2 regions of the Achromobacter animicus genome follow, and region 2 is predicted to be linked to the other one. Evidence: predicted binding sites of a transcription regulator. Region 2 holds the regulator's gene; the other holds the start of a gene.
What was found. Region 2 encodes HrcA, which represses chaperone genes, less so after heat shock. Its sites were predicted from a motif close to TTAGCACTCNNNNNNNNNGAGTGCTAA; they were not measured.
Positions count from the first base shown of each region.

Region 1 (7,633 bases), 970 kb from region 2:
TCCACCGGCACGTCGCGCCAGCCCAGCACAACCTGGCCCTCGGCGCGCACCGAGCGCTCCAGTTCCTGTTCGCAGGCCAGGCGCGACGCCGTTTCCTTGGGCAGGAACACCATGGCCACGCCGTACTCGCCGGGCGGGGGCAGGATGATGCCTTGCTGGCTGAGTTCGTCGCGGTACAGCGTGTCGGGGATCTGGATCAGGATGCCTGCGCCGTCGCCCATGAGCTTGTCTGCGCCGACCGCGCCGCGGTGGTCCAGGTTCTCAAGAATCTTCAGACCCTGCTGGATGATCGCGTGGCTTTTCTTGCCCTTGATGTGGGCAACGAAGCCGACGCCGCAGGCATCATGTTCGTTCTTGGGGTTGTACAGGCCCTGGGCCGAAGGCAGGCCGATGCGGGTCGCATCGATGGCAACTGCCTTGGAGGTGGGACAGGATTCGGTCGGGGTAATTTGGGGCATGGCGCGCTCCGCAGTGGGCCTGCGTCTAATGTTGCAGTGCAGGAGTCGGACAATACCCCCGGCGCAAGTAGGGTGCAACAGGAACAAACGGGGTATGACCCTAATTAAATAGGTGCGCCGTCATAGTGCATGAATATAGGGACACAACAACGGCCGCGCCGTTATTGGCTGTCTCTGGAGCAGATCTTTTGGCGCAGTCACTCGGGCGTCCAAAGCGGTGCAAAATCACGCTATACGTCCCTATTTAAAAGGATGTTTTTTCTGTGCGCGATCAATGTCAGGTGTGGCGAAATTGCACCTTGTCGTCGCGCAGGTCCCGCGATGATGTGAGTCAAGCGCACGCGCGGATCGCGCTTTTGCGGCGCAGATGTCGCCAAGCGCACGAGCAGATCGTGTTTTTGCGGCGCCGACTCCGCGGGCTGCCCGAATGCCTCGCGGCGGCAGCGCGGCACCGCAATGCCCGGACGCAGACAAACAAAACCCGCCGTGATGGCGGGTCGGGGGGTCAGGAGTTGTTGACCGGTGGCGTGGTGGTTGGTGGCGTCGGCGGGCTGGACTCATTGTCCGCGGGCGCCGCGGCCGGCTTCTTGCGGGGCCGGCCACGCTGGCCGGGTGCCACACGCCGGCTGGCCGTATGAGCCAGGCTGGCAATAAAGCTGGGACCGCCCAGCGCCCACTGGCCAGAGACCGCCTGGTCGATGCGTTGGGTTTCCTCGCGCGACAGCCCATCCTGAAGCCGCTTGCGGTAATTGGCCTGCCGGTCGAACGGCGTATTGCCGCAAGCCCAGTAGTCGGCGTGATCGGACTGCCATTGAGCCGGCGCGGCACTGGTGTTGCCGGTATGGCTGGACGCGGACGACCAGGGCCAGGAATCGGGGTCCTGCGAAGCCCCGCTGCGAACCGGATACGTTTCCAGCCAGACCAGCGAGGGCAGCACCCACGCGCCGGGTTCCAGCAGCGCCGACCGGTAACGGCCGGCGAACACCCGCCCGCCGCGCAGCCGCGCCGCAAGATTGCGGCCCAGCGTCTGCATCAGCCGCGGCAGGCCTTCTTCGTCTGCGGGCGTGGCAAGCAGCAGAATGCGGTCGTTGGCGAGGAGCCAGCCGTGCACCGATACGCGGTGCCGCTGGGCCGACTCGCCCAGCCACGTGGCGAGCTGATTCAGGATGTCGGCGGGCGCGGGTTGCGATGGCGCCGCCAACGGCTGAATAAAGTTGGCCTGCACCAGTTGGGGCAGCCCAGGGGCATACAGACGGGGCAGACGGGCCATAGTGTCAGGGCTTGCGTATCAGGAAGAACGGGTTGTCTTCACACACGGTATATAAATAGTGCCACGGTGGGCGCTGGTCAAGTGCCGTGATCACAATCTGAGCGCGGAATCGTATTTTTTTGTGGCGAGCGCTCATTGAGGGGCAGGTTAACATTCGGCGACGGAACGTCGCACCGTGGATTCCCCTAACCCGCCGACGTTTTATCCACCTCGATTTATTTTTCTCCGGAGCAAGCCCATGGCCGCGTCCCTCGAACTCATCTCGCAGCATCGGTGCTTCGGCGGCACGCAGCGCTACTACCGCCACGACTCCACCGAGATCGGCCTGCCCATGCGGTTTTCTGTGTACGTGCCGCCGCAGGCTGAGCACGGCCCGGTGCCGGTGCTGTTCTACCTGGCGGGCCTGACCTGCACCGAAGAAACGTTCATGATCAAGGCCGGCGCGCAGCGGCTGGCAGCGGAATTGGGCGTCATGCTAGTGGCGCCCGACACCAGCCCCCGCGGCGCTGGCGTACCCGGCGAGGACGAAAGCTGGGACCTGGGCACCGGCGCCGGCTTCTATGTCGACGCCACCACGACTGCATGGCGCGATCACTACCGCATGTACAGCTACGTCACGCAAGAACTGCATGGCATCGTCACCGGCGGCGCACTGCCGGGCGACGCGTCGCGCACCGGCATCTTCGGACACTCCATGGGCGGCCACGGCGCGCTGGTGCTGGCGCTGCGCAATCCCGGCAAGTTCGGTTCGGTCTCGGCGTTTGCACCGATCGCGGCGCCCAGCCAATGCCCGTGGGGCAAGAAGGCGTTCGGCGCCTACCTGGGCGCGCAAACCGAAGACTGGGCGGCCTACGACGCGTCCGCCCTGATGCGCGGACTGCAGCAGCCCTTCCCCGGCGGCATCCTAATCGACCAGGGCGAAGCCGACCAGTTTCTGGCTGAACAGTTGTATCCCGAGGTATTCGAGGCGGCCTGCGCCGCCGCCGGACAGCCGCTCACCCTGCGCCGCCAGGCCGGCTACGACCACGGCTATTACTTCATCTCGACGTTCATCGAGGATCACATCCGGTTTCACGTCGAACGGCTTGGAAAACCGGACGCCTGAAGACGCGCTTCTATACTGGGAAGCCTGCCGCGGCGGGTGGCGGCTTCCTGCGCCCGCCGCGCTGTACGACGCGGCGGCTTGAATAGGAACGCCTGATTTGATCAACGGAATTGCTCCCTTCGCCTGGATCCTGCTGGGCGCCGTCATCGTCCTGTTGCCCGGCATCGTCATGCTGCTGGGCAGGGGTGGTCCCCGCGACGAACGCGGACGCCGCATGTTCCAGTTCCGGCCGGTGCGCCGGGCGTGCGGCCTGCTGCTGGTTTGCCTGGGATGCGTATCGGGCCTGCTCGCGCTGTCGCTGGTGCAGTTCGTTCGCCTGACTACCGACCAGCCGGTCGCCCGCATCGACATCCGCCAACAGGCCGAGGGGCAGTTCCAGGTCAATGCCAATGCGCCGGGCATCGGCGACAAGCAATATGTACTTTACGGCGACCAGTGGCAGATCGACGCCCGGGTCGTGCGCTGGAAACTGCCGGCACTCATGGCCGGCGTGCCGCCCCTGTATCGGCTGGAGCGCCTGTCGGGCCGCTACAGCGATGCCGCCCGCGAAGCGACGGCCACGCGCTCGGTGCATCCCCTGGACGACTGGCCCGCGCCGGACCTCGGATCCTTAAAGAAAAGTTTTCCGAACTGGTTCCCCTTTGTCGATGTCCAATTTGGCAGCGGCGCCTACATGCCCCTGTTCGACGGGGCCCGTTACCAGGTCTTCATGGACCCGCGCGGCGCGCTCTTCATCCGTCCGGACGGCGAAGCCACCGCCGAAGGGCTGAAGCGCCTCGGGTGGTGAACCGCCCCGGCTCCCGAATAAACGGGGACGCGTCACGGAATTGAAACTTTGACGCGTCGCAACAGTCGAATTAGCACTCCTATTACTTGAGTGCTAACATCGAATTCATGTCGTTTTCTCGCCATCCGGAGACCCCCGCTATGAAGCAACCCAGTACCTCGTTGACCGCCTCCGGCAACGCTCTGGCGTTGGCCATCGCCAATCCGGGCGCTCTCGGTACGATCGACGCTTATATTTCCGCGGTCAACCGCCTGCCGGTGTTGTCCGCGGATCGCGAAACGGAACTCGGCCGCCGCCTGCGCGACCAGGAAGATCTGGGCGCCGCCCGTGAGCTGATTCTTTCGCACCTGCGTCTTGTGGTGTCCGTGGCCCGTCAGTATCTGGGTTACGGCCTGCCCCACGCCGACCTCATCCAGGAAGGCAACGTCGGCCTCATGAAGGCCGTCAAGCGTTTCGACCCCGAGCGCGGCGTGCGCCTGGTGTCCTTCGCGGTTCACTGGATCAAGGCCGAAATCCACGAATACATCATCCGCAACTGGCGGCTGGTCAAGGTGGCCACGACCAAGGCGCAGCGCAAACTGTTCTTCAATCTGCGCAGCATGCGTCCCGACGGCCAGACCCTGGATCCCGAACAGGTCGACCACATCGCTCGCGAGCTGAACGTGCGCAACGAAGACGTGAGCGAAATGGAAGTCCGCATGTCCGGCCGCGACATGTCGCTGGAAAACCAGGACGACGACGACGACAGCTACGCGCCGATCGCCTACCTGTCCGACGAAGGCCGCCAGGAACCCACGCGCGTGCTGGAGCGCGCTGCGCGCGATCACCTGCAAAGCGCCGGCCTGACCACCGCGCTTGAAGCGCTGGATCCGCGCTCGCGCCGCATCGTCGAAGCCCGCTGGCTGCAGGACGACGGCGGCGCCACCCTGCACGAGCTTGCGCAAGAGTTCGGCGTGTCGGCCGAACGCATTCGCCAGATCGAAGCGGCGGCGCTCAAGAAGATGCGCGGCAACCTCGCCTCGTGATTGCTGTCCCGCGCATAACAAAGGCCGCACATTGCGGCCTTTTTCTTTGGCGTCTGACATTGCGCGCCGCGTTCAACAGCCGGCCGATGACAATGGGACGGCCAATAAATTGATACAAATTCGGGGGCAAATTTTCTGCGTTCGCAGAAACTTAATGAGGAAGGCGCCGCCTAACTTCATGTAGACCGCGAACTTCGGTTAGCAGTCTTGTCATCCGTCTCGGCTTCTCCTCTTTCCCCTCCCCTATGAGACGGATGCTTACGGGGCACCTAGCATATCGGTGCCCCGTTTTTTATGCGCGCTCGGAACGCAGCGCCCATAAAAAACGGCGCCTGTTTCGACGCCGTCCTCGGACAGATCAAGCCGCGCGCGCGCTGTCTGGCGGTTGCAGCGCGGAGTGCCACAGCGCGTCCTGCACGCGGCGCACGCCGGTCGCCATCGATCCATCCTGATAAAGCTTGATCCACCGGTAGCCCGGCGCCATGTTGTCGACGATGTGCTTGCCGTCGCGGATGCTGAACTGAAAGCATGTGGACGGCGTGGCCAGCATGCGCAGGTTGTGGCGGCGGCGGTCGAACTCGTGGTGCACATGGCCCCACAGCAGCACGCGCACCTGCGGAAACCGTGCAAGCAGTTTGAAGAGCGCCTGCGGGTTGTCGATCATCATCGAGTCATGCCAGTGGCTGTCGATCTGCATCGGGTTGTGGTGCATCGCCACCAGCGTGTGGCGGTTGGGCGCCTGGGCCAGCGCCGCTTCCAGCATGTCGAGTTCACTGTTGCACAGATGGCCGGCGTTCGAGCCGGGCACCGTCGTGTCCAGCGTGACGACGCGCCATGCGCCCACGTCCGTCACCGGCATCGACCAGTCGGACAATTCCTGGCGCAGGACGGACGGTTGATCGTGATTGCCCGGCAGGCAACGGATCGTTGCACGATCCAGCGCGGCCGATTCGGACAGGATACGCGCAAAGCGCTGGTAGCCCGCGGCCTCGCCATCCTGCGACAGGTCGCCGGTGGCGAGCAGCAGGTCGGGATGTTTGCCATCGGCCTCGATCTGGCGCAGCACGGCGCGCAGGCTCGCGTCGGTATTGACGCCCAGCATCGACGTTTCGGGCTCGCCGAACAGATGGCTATCGGTCAACTGGACGAGCATCGCGGGCGCGTCGTGGCGCCGGGTCAAGGTGTGGATGCGTGCCACGTGCCGCTCCTGCAAAAGTTCGCGTGATGCCACATTACCCAAAAAACATGGCGCGGCACGTTTCGCAAGCGTCCATTGGGGTAACGAAACGTGCATTCTCCACGATTCCCGTCACGTCCCGACCGCGAGCGCCGGAAAAAAGCCGCTATTCTTGTGGAACTTTCCACACGCACTACGATCGGGACGCGGCGCTACCCATGGATGTTGGTTTTCTTGTATTTGGTCTTGCGGGCCTGCTCACGCTGGTCTGCTTCATGCCGCCTCTGGCCGGCCGCGTCAAGCTGCCCTATTCGGTGCTGCTCGCCATCGTTGGCTGTCTGCTGGGGATCGTGATTCACGTGCACGGCTGGGCGCCGGCCTGGATCGGCGACTTTCTCGATTCGCTGGAGCGCTTCGAGATCTCGTCAGAGACCTTCCTGATGGTGTTCCTGCCGGTGCTGCTCTTTGAGACGGCGCTGTCGATGAACGTGCGGCGTCTGATGGACGACATCGGTCCGATCCTGATGATGGCCATCGTGGCGGTGGTTGTCTGCACGGTTGTGGTCGGCGTGACACTGGACGCCATCTCGCCCTATGGATTGGTGGTGTGCCTGCTGCTCGGCGCCATCGTGGCCACGACCGACCCGGTGGCGGTGGTCGGCATCTTTCGCGAAGTGGGCGCGCCCAAGCGACTGACGACGCTGGTCGAGGGCGAGAGCCTGTTCAACGATGCGGCGTCCATCGCGCTGTATTCGGTGCTGCTGGCGGTGTTGAGCGGCAAGGGCGAATTGTCCGTCAGCGGCATCTTCAACGACTTCATCGTGCACTTCATCGGCGGCGGCGTGGCCGGCTTTGCGATGGGGCGTCTGGCCTGCTTCCTGTTTGCCTGGCTGCGCGGCTTTCCTACCGCCGAGATCACGCTGACCCTGACGCTGGCCTACCTGTCCTTCTTCATCTCCGAGCATTACCTGAACGTCTCGGGCGTGGTGGCCACGGTGATCGCGGGCCTGGTGGTGGGCTCCACCGGCCGCACGCGCATGTCGCCGACCACCTTCGAGCATCTGTCCAGCGCGTGGGAGCAGTTTGGCTTCTGGGCCAACTCCCTCATCTTCCTGTTTGCGGCGATGCTGATCCCCAAGCTGATGGCGGCGGCCGATTGGCAGGAACTGGTGCTGGTGGGCGTGGTGTTCGTGGTGACGCTGGTGGCGCGTGCGATTGTGGTGTTCGGGCTGCTGCCGCTTTTGGGACTGACGCGGCTGGGCACCAAGGTCAGCAATCCGTACAAGGTGGTGATGCTGTGGGGCGGCCTGCGCGGCGCCGTGTCGCTGGCGCTGGCGCTGGCGGTGACCGAACAGACCGGCGTGCCCGAAGAGGCGCGCCAGTTCATTGCCGTGGCGACGACGGGCTTCGTGCTGATGACCTTGTTCGTCAACGGCATCAGCCTGCGGCCGCTGATCCGGATGCTGGGGCTGAACCAGTTGTCGCCCGTCGAGCGCACCATCCGCAACCAGGTGCTGGCCGTGGCGCTGGAAGACCTGCAGGGCAAGACCGAGGAAGTGGCCAAGGCCGAGCATATCGGCAACGAAGTGCGTGACCGCATCCGTGCGGTGTTCGACGCCAGCCTGGCCAGCGTGCACGACGGCCGGGTCAGCCAGATGACCGACGAGCAGCGCGTGGCCGTGGGCTTGGCGATCGTGGCGCAGCGCGAAGAGGAAATGTTCTTCGACATCCTGAAGGCGCAGATCGTGGACTGGCGCATGGCGGAAACGCTGCTGGCGCGGGCCGAGCGGCTGGAAGACGCCATCCGGCTG
Region 1 covers NZ_JAYGJK010000001.1:227,041-234,673, forward strand. The annotation lists gene AB3147_RS01030 (glutamate synthase-related protein) at 1-458, opposite strand, end outside; gene AB3147_RS01035 (hypothetical protein) at 964-1,728, opposite strand; gene fghA (S-formylglutathione hydrolase) at 1,967-2,833, shown strand; gene AB3147_RS01045 (hypothetical protein) at 2,931-3,620, shown strand; gene rpoH (RNA polymerase sigma factor RpoH) at 3,761-4,645, shown strand; gene cpdA (3',5'-cyclic-AMP phosphodiesterase) at 5,004-5,843, opposite strand; gene AB3147_RS01060 (cation:proton antiporter) at 6,041-7,633, shown strand, end outside.
Region 1: a site for HrcA is predicted at 3,691-3,717, ahead of rpoH (RNA polymerase sigma factor RpoH). Genes of this name have one in related genera too.

Region 2 (7,633 bases):
GGCCAGCGCATCGACCAGGATGGATTTGCCGGCGCCGGTTTCGCCGGAAAAGACGGTAAAGCCGGGACCGAAATGGATTTCGGTCTGTTCGACGATGACGAAGTCGCGGATGTGCAGGGTGCGCAGCATGTGGGGGCGCTAACTACTCTACGTTGTCGGAGGCTTCGGGCATCAGGTTCCAGTGCAGCTTGCGGCGCAGGGTGGAGAAGAAGCTATAGCCTTCGGGATGCACGAATCGGATGGTGTAGGGCGCGCGCTGCACGACGATGCGGTCGCCCGGTTGCAGGTCGGACCAGGTCTGCATGTCGAAATGCACACTGGCGCCGACTTCGACGCGGCCCATGGCAGTGAGCGTCATGTTGAGCACACCGGTGTCCGGGATGACGATGGGGCGGTTCGACAGCGTTTGCGGCGCCACCGGCACCAGCACCATGGCGTTCATGCCCGGATGCAGAATGGGGCCGTTGGCCGACAGCGCATAGGCGGTGGACCCGGTGGGCGTGGCGATGATCAGGCCGTCGGCACGCTGCGTATACATGAAGGCGCCGTCCAATTCGACCCGGACCTCGATCATGCCGCCGCGTCCCGCACGGTTCAGGACCACGTCGTTCAGCGCCGAGGCGGAGTACATCTTTTGATCGCCGCGCCACACGCTGCCTTCGAGCAGCATGCGGTCTTCGATCTGGAAGCTGCCCTCGAGCACCCGGGCAAGCGCTGCGTGCGCGTCCTGCAAGGCGATGTCGGTGATGAAGCCCAGGCGCCCGTGGTTGATGCCGACCAGCGGCATGCCATACGGCGCGAGATGGCGGCTGGCGCCCAGCACGGTGCCGTCGCCGCCCATGACCACGGCCAGCGAGGCGGTCTTGCCGATTTCCTCGAGCGTGGCGATGGGATATTCGGTCAGCCCGGTATTGCGCGCCGTGTCCGCGTCGATCAACACTTGCCGGCCCGCTTGCGTCAGCGCGTGCGCAAGGGCTCTCAGCGGTGTGTCCAGGCCGGTGTCCTGGTATCTGCCGATCAGGGCGACGGTGGGAAAGTGCATGGCTGCGTACAAATGAAAAGGGGCAAAACCGTAAAGCTGAATGTACCCAGAATGGGCCAATTAGCCGATTATATGGGGCCGTATATCGGGTTGCGGGACAAAAATCGCCCCAACCGAAAAAGATTCCCTAAAATAGCCGCTATGGATGACCGCGCACGCGCATTACTGAAAGCGTTGATAGAACGCTACATCGCCGATGGGCAGCCAGTCGGCTCGCGGACGCTATCTAAAGTCTTCGACTTGTCCCCAGCCACCATCCGCAACGTCATGGCGGACCTGGAAGAGCTGGGGTTGATCCATAGTCCGCATACTTCCGCCGGCCGTGTACCCACGCCGCGCGGATACCGCATGTTCGTCGATTCGCTGCTGTCGGTACAGTCGTACCAGCTTCAGCCGCACAACATGGGCGAAATGCTCTCTGCCGCCGAACCCACCCGCGCCGTCAATGCGGCCGCCGCGTTGCTGTCGAATCTGACGCAATTCGCGGGCGTGGTGCTCACGCCCAAGCGGGCCCAGGTGTTTCGTCAGATCGAATTCATCCGCCTGTCCGACAAGCGCGTCCTGTTGATCATCGTGACGCCCGATGGCGACGTCCAGAACCGCATTCTCTTCGTCCAGCGGGATTACGCTGAATCCGAACTGCTGGAGGCCGGCAACTTCTTCAACATGCACTTCGCCGGCAAATCGTTCAATGCCGTGCGCCAGACGCTCTCGACCGAGCTGGCCCAGTTGCGCGAAGACATCTCGCGCCTCATGCAGGCCGCCGTCGAGGCCAGCGCCGAAGCCGCCGAGGACGGCGACGCCGTGGTCATTTCCGGCGAGCGCAAGCTGCTGGACGTGACCGACATCGCGTCCGACATGGACCGGTTGCGCAAGATGTTTTCGTTGTTCGAGAAAAAGACCGACCTGCTGCAGTTGCTGGATGTCTCCAGCCGGGCGCAGGGCGTGCAGATCTACATCGGTGGCGATTCGCAACTGGTGCCCCTGGAAGACGTTTCCGTCATCACCGCGCCGTATGGCGTGGATGGCAAGGTGGTGGGCACGCTGGGCGTCATCGGTCCGACCCGCATGGCCTACGAGCGCGTCATACCCATCGTGGACATCACGGCGCGCCTGCTGTCCAACGCCCTCAGCCACAACCAGTAGTTCCATTCAAAGCTACATCCTCCTTGCGGAGGAAGGGGAGTTTTTGTGTTTCTTCGCCTGTTCAAGTATCTCTGGCCTGAGCGCTACCTTCCTGAACCCGAGCAAGAAGACCCCTTCAACGAAGATCCGCCGCCGCGCGTGCCCGGCAAGGTCGGCGTACTGCTGGTGAATCTGGGGACGCCCGACACGCCGACGGCCAAGGACATCCGCAAGTACCTGGGCGAATTCCTGTCCGACCCCCGCGTCATCGAGATCCCGCGCTACCTCTGGAAGCCCATCCTGCACGGCATCGTGCTCGTGCGCCGCCCCAAGCGGCTCGAGCCCCGCTATGGCGGAATCTGGATGAAGGAAGGCTCGCCCCTGATGGTCTACAGCCAGCGGCAGACCGACGGCGTGCGCGCCGCCCTGCAGGCGGCCGGGGTGGATGCCGCAGTCGAGCTGGGCATGCGCTATGGCAATCCCTCCATCCCGCACGCCATCTCCAACCTGCGCAAGCAGGGCTGCGAGCGCATCCTGACCGTGCCGCTGTATCCGCAGTACGCCGCCAGCACCACCGCCACCGTCGTCGACGCGGTTACCCGCTACATGGGCAAGCTGCGCGATCAGCCGGAAATGCGCTTCATCAAGCGGTTTCACGACGACCCCGCCTACCTGGACCCGCTCGCCGCGCGCATCGAGCGGTACTGGAGCGAACACGGCAAGCCGCAGAAGCTGGTCATGAGCTTTCATGGCCTGCCGCGCTACTCCATCGAACTGGGCGACCCGTATTACCGCGACTGCATGGAAACGGCCCGGCTCCTGGCCCAGCGACTTTCGCTGCCCCGCGACCAGATCGAAGTGACCTTCCAGAGCCGGTTCGGCACCGCCCGCTGGCTGGAGCCCTACACCGAACCGACCCTCAAGGCACTAGCCGCATCGGGCGTCACCGAGGTCGATGTGGTGTGCCCGGGATTTGTGGCAGACTGTCTCGAAACCCTGGAAGAAATCAGCCTGGAATGCCGCGACGCCTTTCTCGAGGCCGGTGGCAAGCAGTTCCGTTACATTCCCGCCATCAACGACGATCCGGCCTGGATCGCGGGGTTGTCAGGGCTGGTGGAACGATACTTGCAGGGGTGGATTCCAGACACCACGGACTTGAAGGAGAAGGCGCATGCACCATGATCCCAAGACTGGCGAACCGGTCAAGAAGGGCAAAGTCAGCACTCCCGTCGACGAAGACCGCGTCGAACACGACCTGGACGAGGCCCTGGCCGACACCTTCCCGGCCAGCGACCCCGTCGCGATCCCTTCGGATCCGGACGCGGACGACAAGCGGGTGGACCGCGCACTGAAGGAAAGCTTCCCCGCCAGCGACCCCGTCGCTCCCGCGCAGCCAAGCAAAAAGTAGGAAACCGCGGCCAGGCGCCCGGCCGCGGCGCCGGGTCCTGGGGAATATTTCGCTTACCCGGGCTTGAATTAGGGGTATTGGCCCCCATTCATGTCTCCGAAAGCCATTCTTTTTGGAGGATTCCCCATGACGGCACCCCACGAGCCTGCTGACCAGGCGCCCGAAGTCGGCCAGAACGCCGATGCGGCACCCGCCGCCCAGGACGCCGCGCAGGCCGAGCTGAACGAGTTGCGCGCCCAGCTGGACGCCGCCCAGGCTACCGTCAACGAGCAGCACGACCAGCTTCTGCGTGTGCAAGCTGAAGCCGAGAACGTGCGCCGCCGCGCCCAGGAAGAAGTGTCCAAGGCGCGCAAGTTCGGCATCGAATCGTTCGCCGAAAGCCTGGTTCCGGTCAAGGACAGCCTGGAAGCTGCCCTGGCCCAACCTGATCAGACGGTCGAAACGCTGCGCGAAGGCGTCGAAGTCACCCTAAAGCAGTTGGCCGCCGCATTCGAGCGCAACCTGCTCAAGGAAATCGCACCGGCGCAGGGCGACAAGTTCGATCCGCACCAGCACCAGGCCATTTCGTCCATTCCGCATGAACAGCCCGCCAACACGGTGGTGCAACTGCTGCAGAAGGGCTACGTGATCGCCGACCGCACCCTGCGCCCTGCGCTCGTGGTCGTCTCGGCTGGCCAGGGCTGAACCGCGTATCCGCCATGACCGACGCGCGCTTCGACCCGGCCCAGGTATTCCAGGTGTTCGGCATGCGCCATGTCGATACTGCGGGATTCGACGCGGACGTGGTGCAAGCGCCTGGCGCCGACCTGCGCTGTGTCTTCCTGTGGGGCCAGGATTGCTACAACTGCAACCTGTTCAAGCAGGCGGCGCTGCTGCACCAGGAAACGCTGCTGGGGCTTGGCCTTACGTGGTTCGAAGCCGATGTCTACGCGGATGAACCGCTGGGCCGCCGGTTTTCGTTGCATGGCGTCCCCACTTTTGTGCTGTACCGGTCCGGCAAGCGCCTTGGGCGCATCACCGGCTGGCCCGGATTGCCCCAGTTCACTGCGGCAATCCAGCGCCTGCAGGACCCGGGCCCGGAAATTTCCAGCCCGGCGTCTTGAAAAACCCCACGGGCAGCCCCAGTTACGGGGAGACAAGCAGTTTTCCCCAAATTTTCATAGATTTAATAATCAAGGTAACCCACCATGAGCAAGATTATTGGCATTGACCTGGGAACGACCAACAGCTGCGTGGCTGTCATGGACGGCGGGCAGGTCAAGATCATCGAAAACGCGGAAGGTGCTCGCACCACTCCCTCCATCGTTGCCTACATGGATGACGGCGAGACCCTGGTCGGCGCGCCTGCCAAGCGTCAGGCCGTGACCAACCCGCGCAACACGCTGTACGCAGTGAAGCGCCTGATCGGTCGCAAGTTCGAAGAAAAAGCCGTGCAAAAGGACATCAATCTGATGCCCTACGCCATCGTCAAAGCCGACAACGGCGACGCCTGGGTTGAAGTGCGCGGCAAGAAGATGGCGCCTCCCCAAGTGTCGGCCGACGTGCTGCGCAAGATGAAGAAGACCGCCGAGGACTACCTGGGCGAAGAAGTGACCGAGGCCGTCATCACCGTGCCCGCGTACTTCAACGACAGCCAGCGCCAGGCCACCAAGGACGCCGGCCGCATCGCGGGCCTGGAAGTCAAGCGCATCATCAACGAACCCACCGCTGCGGCGCTGGCGTTCGGCCTGGACAAGACCGAAAAGGGCGACCGCAAGATCGCCGTCTATGACCTGGGCGGCGGCACGTTCGACGTGTCCATCATCGAAATCGCCGATGTGGACGGCGAAAAGCAGTTCGAAGTGCTGTCGACCAACGGCGACACCTTCCTGGGCGGCGAAGACTTCGACCAGCGCATCATCGACTACATCATTGCCGAGTTCAAGAAGGAACAAGGCGTTGACCTGTCCAAGGACGTGCTGGCGCTGCAACGCCTGAAGGAAGCCGCTGAAAAGGCCAAGATCGAACTGTCGTCCGCGCAGCAGACCGAAATCAACCTGCCGTACATCACGGCCGATGCTTCCGGTCCCAAGCACCTGAACCTGAAGATCACGCGCGCCAAGCTGGAAGCGCTGGTCGAAGAACTGATCGAACGCACGATCGAGCCCTGCCGCGTCGCCATCAAGGACGCCGGCGTCAAGGTTTCCGACATCGACGACGTGATCCTGGTCGGCGGCATGACCCGCATGCCCAAGGTCCAGGAAAAGGTGAAGGAATTTTTCGGCAAGGATCCGCGCAAGGACGTGAACCCCGATGAAGCCGTCGCCGCTGGCGCCGCCATCCAGGGCTCCGTGCTGTCGGGCGACCGCAAGGACGTGCTGCTGCTGGACGTCACGCCGCTGTCCCTGGGTATCGAAACCCTGGGTGGCGTCATGACCAAGATGATCCAGAAGAACACCACGATCCCGACCCGGTTCTCGCAGACGTTCTCGACGGCCGACGACAACCAGCCGGCCGTGACGATCAAGGTCTTCCAGGGCGAGCGCGAAATCGCTGCGGGCAACAAGGCCCTGGGCGAGTTCAACCTTGAAGGGATCCCGCCGTCGCCGCGCGGCATGCCGCAGATCGAAGTCACGTTCGACATCGACGCCAACGGCATCCTGCACGTGTCCGCCAAGGACAAGGGCACCGGCAAGGAAAACAAGATCACCATCAAGGCCAACTCGGGTCTGTCGGAAGACGAGATCCAGCGCATGGTCAAGGATGCCGAGGCCAACGCCGAGGAAGATCACCGCGTCGCCGAACTGGCTCAGTCGCGTAACCAGGCCGACGCGCTGGTGCATGCCACCCGCAAGTCGTTGACCGAGTACGGCGACAAGCTTGAAGCTGCCGAGAAGGAAAGCATCGAGGCCGCCATCAAGGACCTGGAAGAAACGCTGAAGGAAGGCGACAAGGCCGCGATCGACGCCAAGGTCGAAGCCCTGTCCACGGCTTCGCAGAAGCTGGGCGAAAAGATGTACGCCGACATGCAGGCGCAGCAAGCCGCCGGCCAGCAGCAAGCGGCCGACAACGCGAAGCCGGTGGACGACAACGTCGTCGACGCCGACTTCAAGGAAGTCAAGCGCGACCAATAATGGCCGGGCACTGACCTGCCTCTGCCGCCCGGTAGCCGGAGAAATCCGCCTACCGGGCGTACTCATTCTGTAGCACTGAAAAGAAGGCTCGGTTTCGAGCCCACGGATCATGGCAAAACGCGACTATTACGAAATCCTGGGCGTGGCAAAAAACGCCTCGGACGACGATCTCAAGAAGGCCTATCGAAAGCTGGCCATGAAATACCATCCGGACCGTAATCCGGACAGCAAAGAAGCCGAAGAGAAGTTCAAGGAAGCCAAGGAAGCCTACGAGGTCCTGGGCGATGACCAAAAACGCGCCGCATACGACCGCTACGGTCATGCAGGCGTCGACCCCAACGCCGCCGGCATGGGCGGCGCGGGCATGGGCGGCGGTTTCGCCGACGCGTTCGGCGACATCTTCGGCGAGATCTTCGGCGGCGCCGGCGGCGGCCGTCGCGGCGGCGGACCCCAGGTCTACCGCGGCGCCGACCTCAAGTACGCGCTGGAAATCACCCTGGAACAAGCGGCAGCCGGTTTCGACACCGAAATCCGCGTCCCCAGCTGGGAAAACTGCGACACCTGCCACGGCTCCGGCGCCAAGCCCGGCACCTCGCCCAAGACCTGCCGCACCTGCGGCGGCTCGGGCGCCGTGCGTATGCAGCAAGGCTTCTTCAGCGTCCAGCAGACCTGCCCCACCTGCCACGGCAACGGCAAGGAAATCACCGACCCCTGCCAGGCCTGCGACGGCGTCGGCCGCATTCGCCGCAACAAGACCCTCCAGGTCAAGATTCCGGCCGGCATCGACGACGGCATGCGCATCCGCTCCAGCGGCAATGGCGAACCCGGCATCAACGGCGGTCCTCCCGGCGACCTGTATGTGGAAATCCACATCAAGCAGCACAAGATCTTCCAGCGCGACGGCGACGACCTGCACTGCGAACTGACCATCCCGTTCACCACGGC
Region 2 covers NZ_JAYGJK010000001.1:1,201,441-1,209,073, forward strand. The annotation lists gene recN (DNA repair protein RecN) at 1-129, opposite strand, end outside; gene AB3147_RS05375 (NAD kinase) at 143-1,042, opposite strand; gene hrcA (heat-inducible transcriptional repressor HrcA) at 1,184-2,188, shown strand; gene hemH (ferrochelatase) at 2,234-3,349, shown strand; gene AB3147_RS05390 (hypothetical protein) at 3,339-3,575, shown strand; gene grpE (nucleotide exchange factor GrpE) at 3,702-4,259, shown strand; gene AB3147_RS05400 (thioredoxin family protein) at 4,274-4,678, shown strand; gene dnaK (molecular chaperone DnaK) at 4,763-6,688, shown strand; gene dnaJ (molecular chaperone DnaJ) at 6,798-7,633, shown strand, end outside.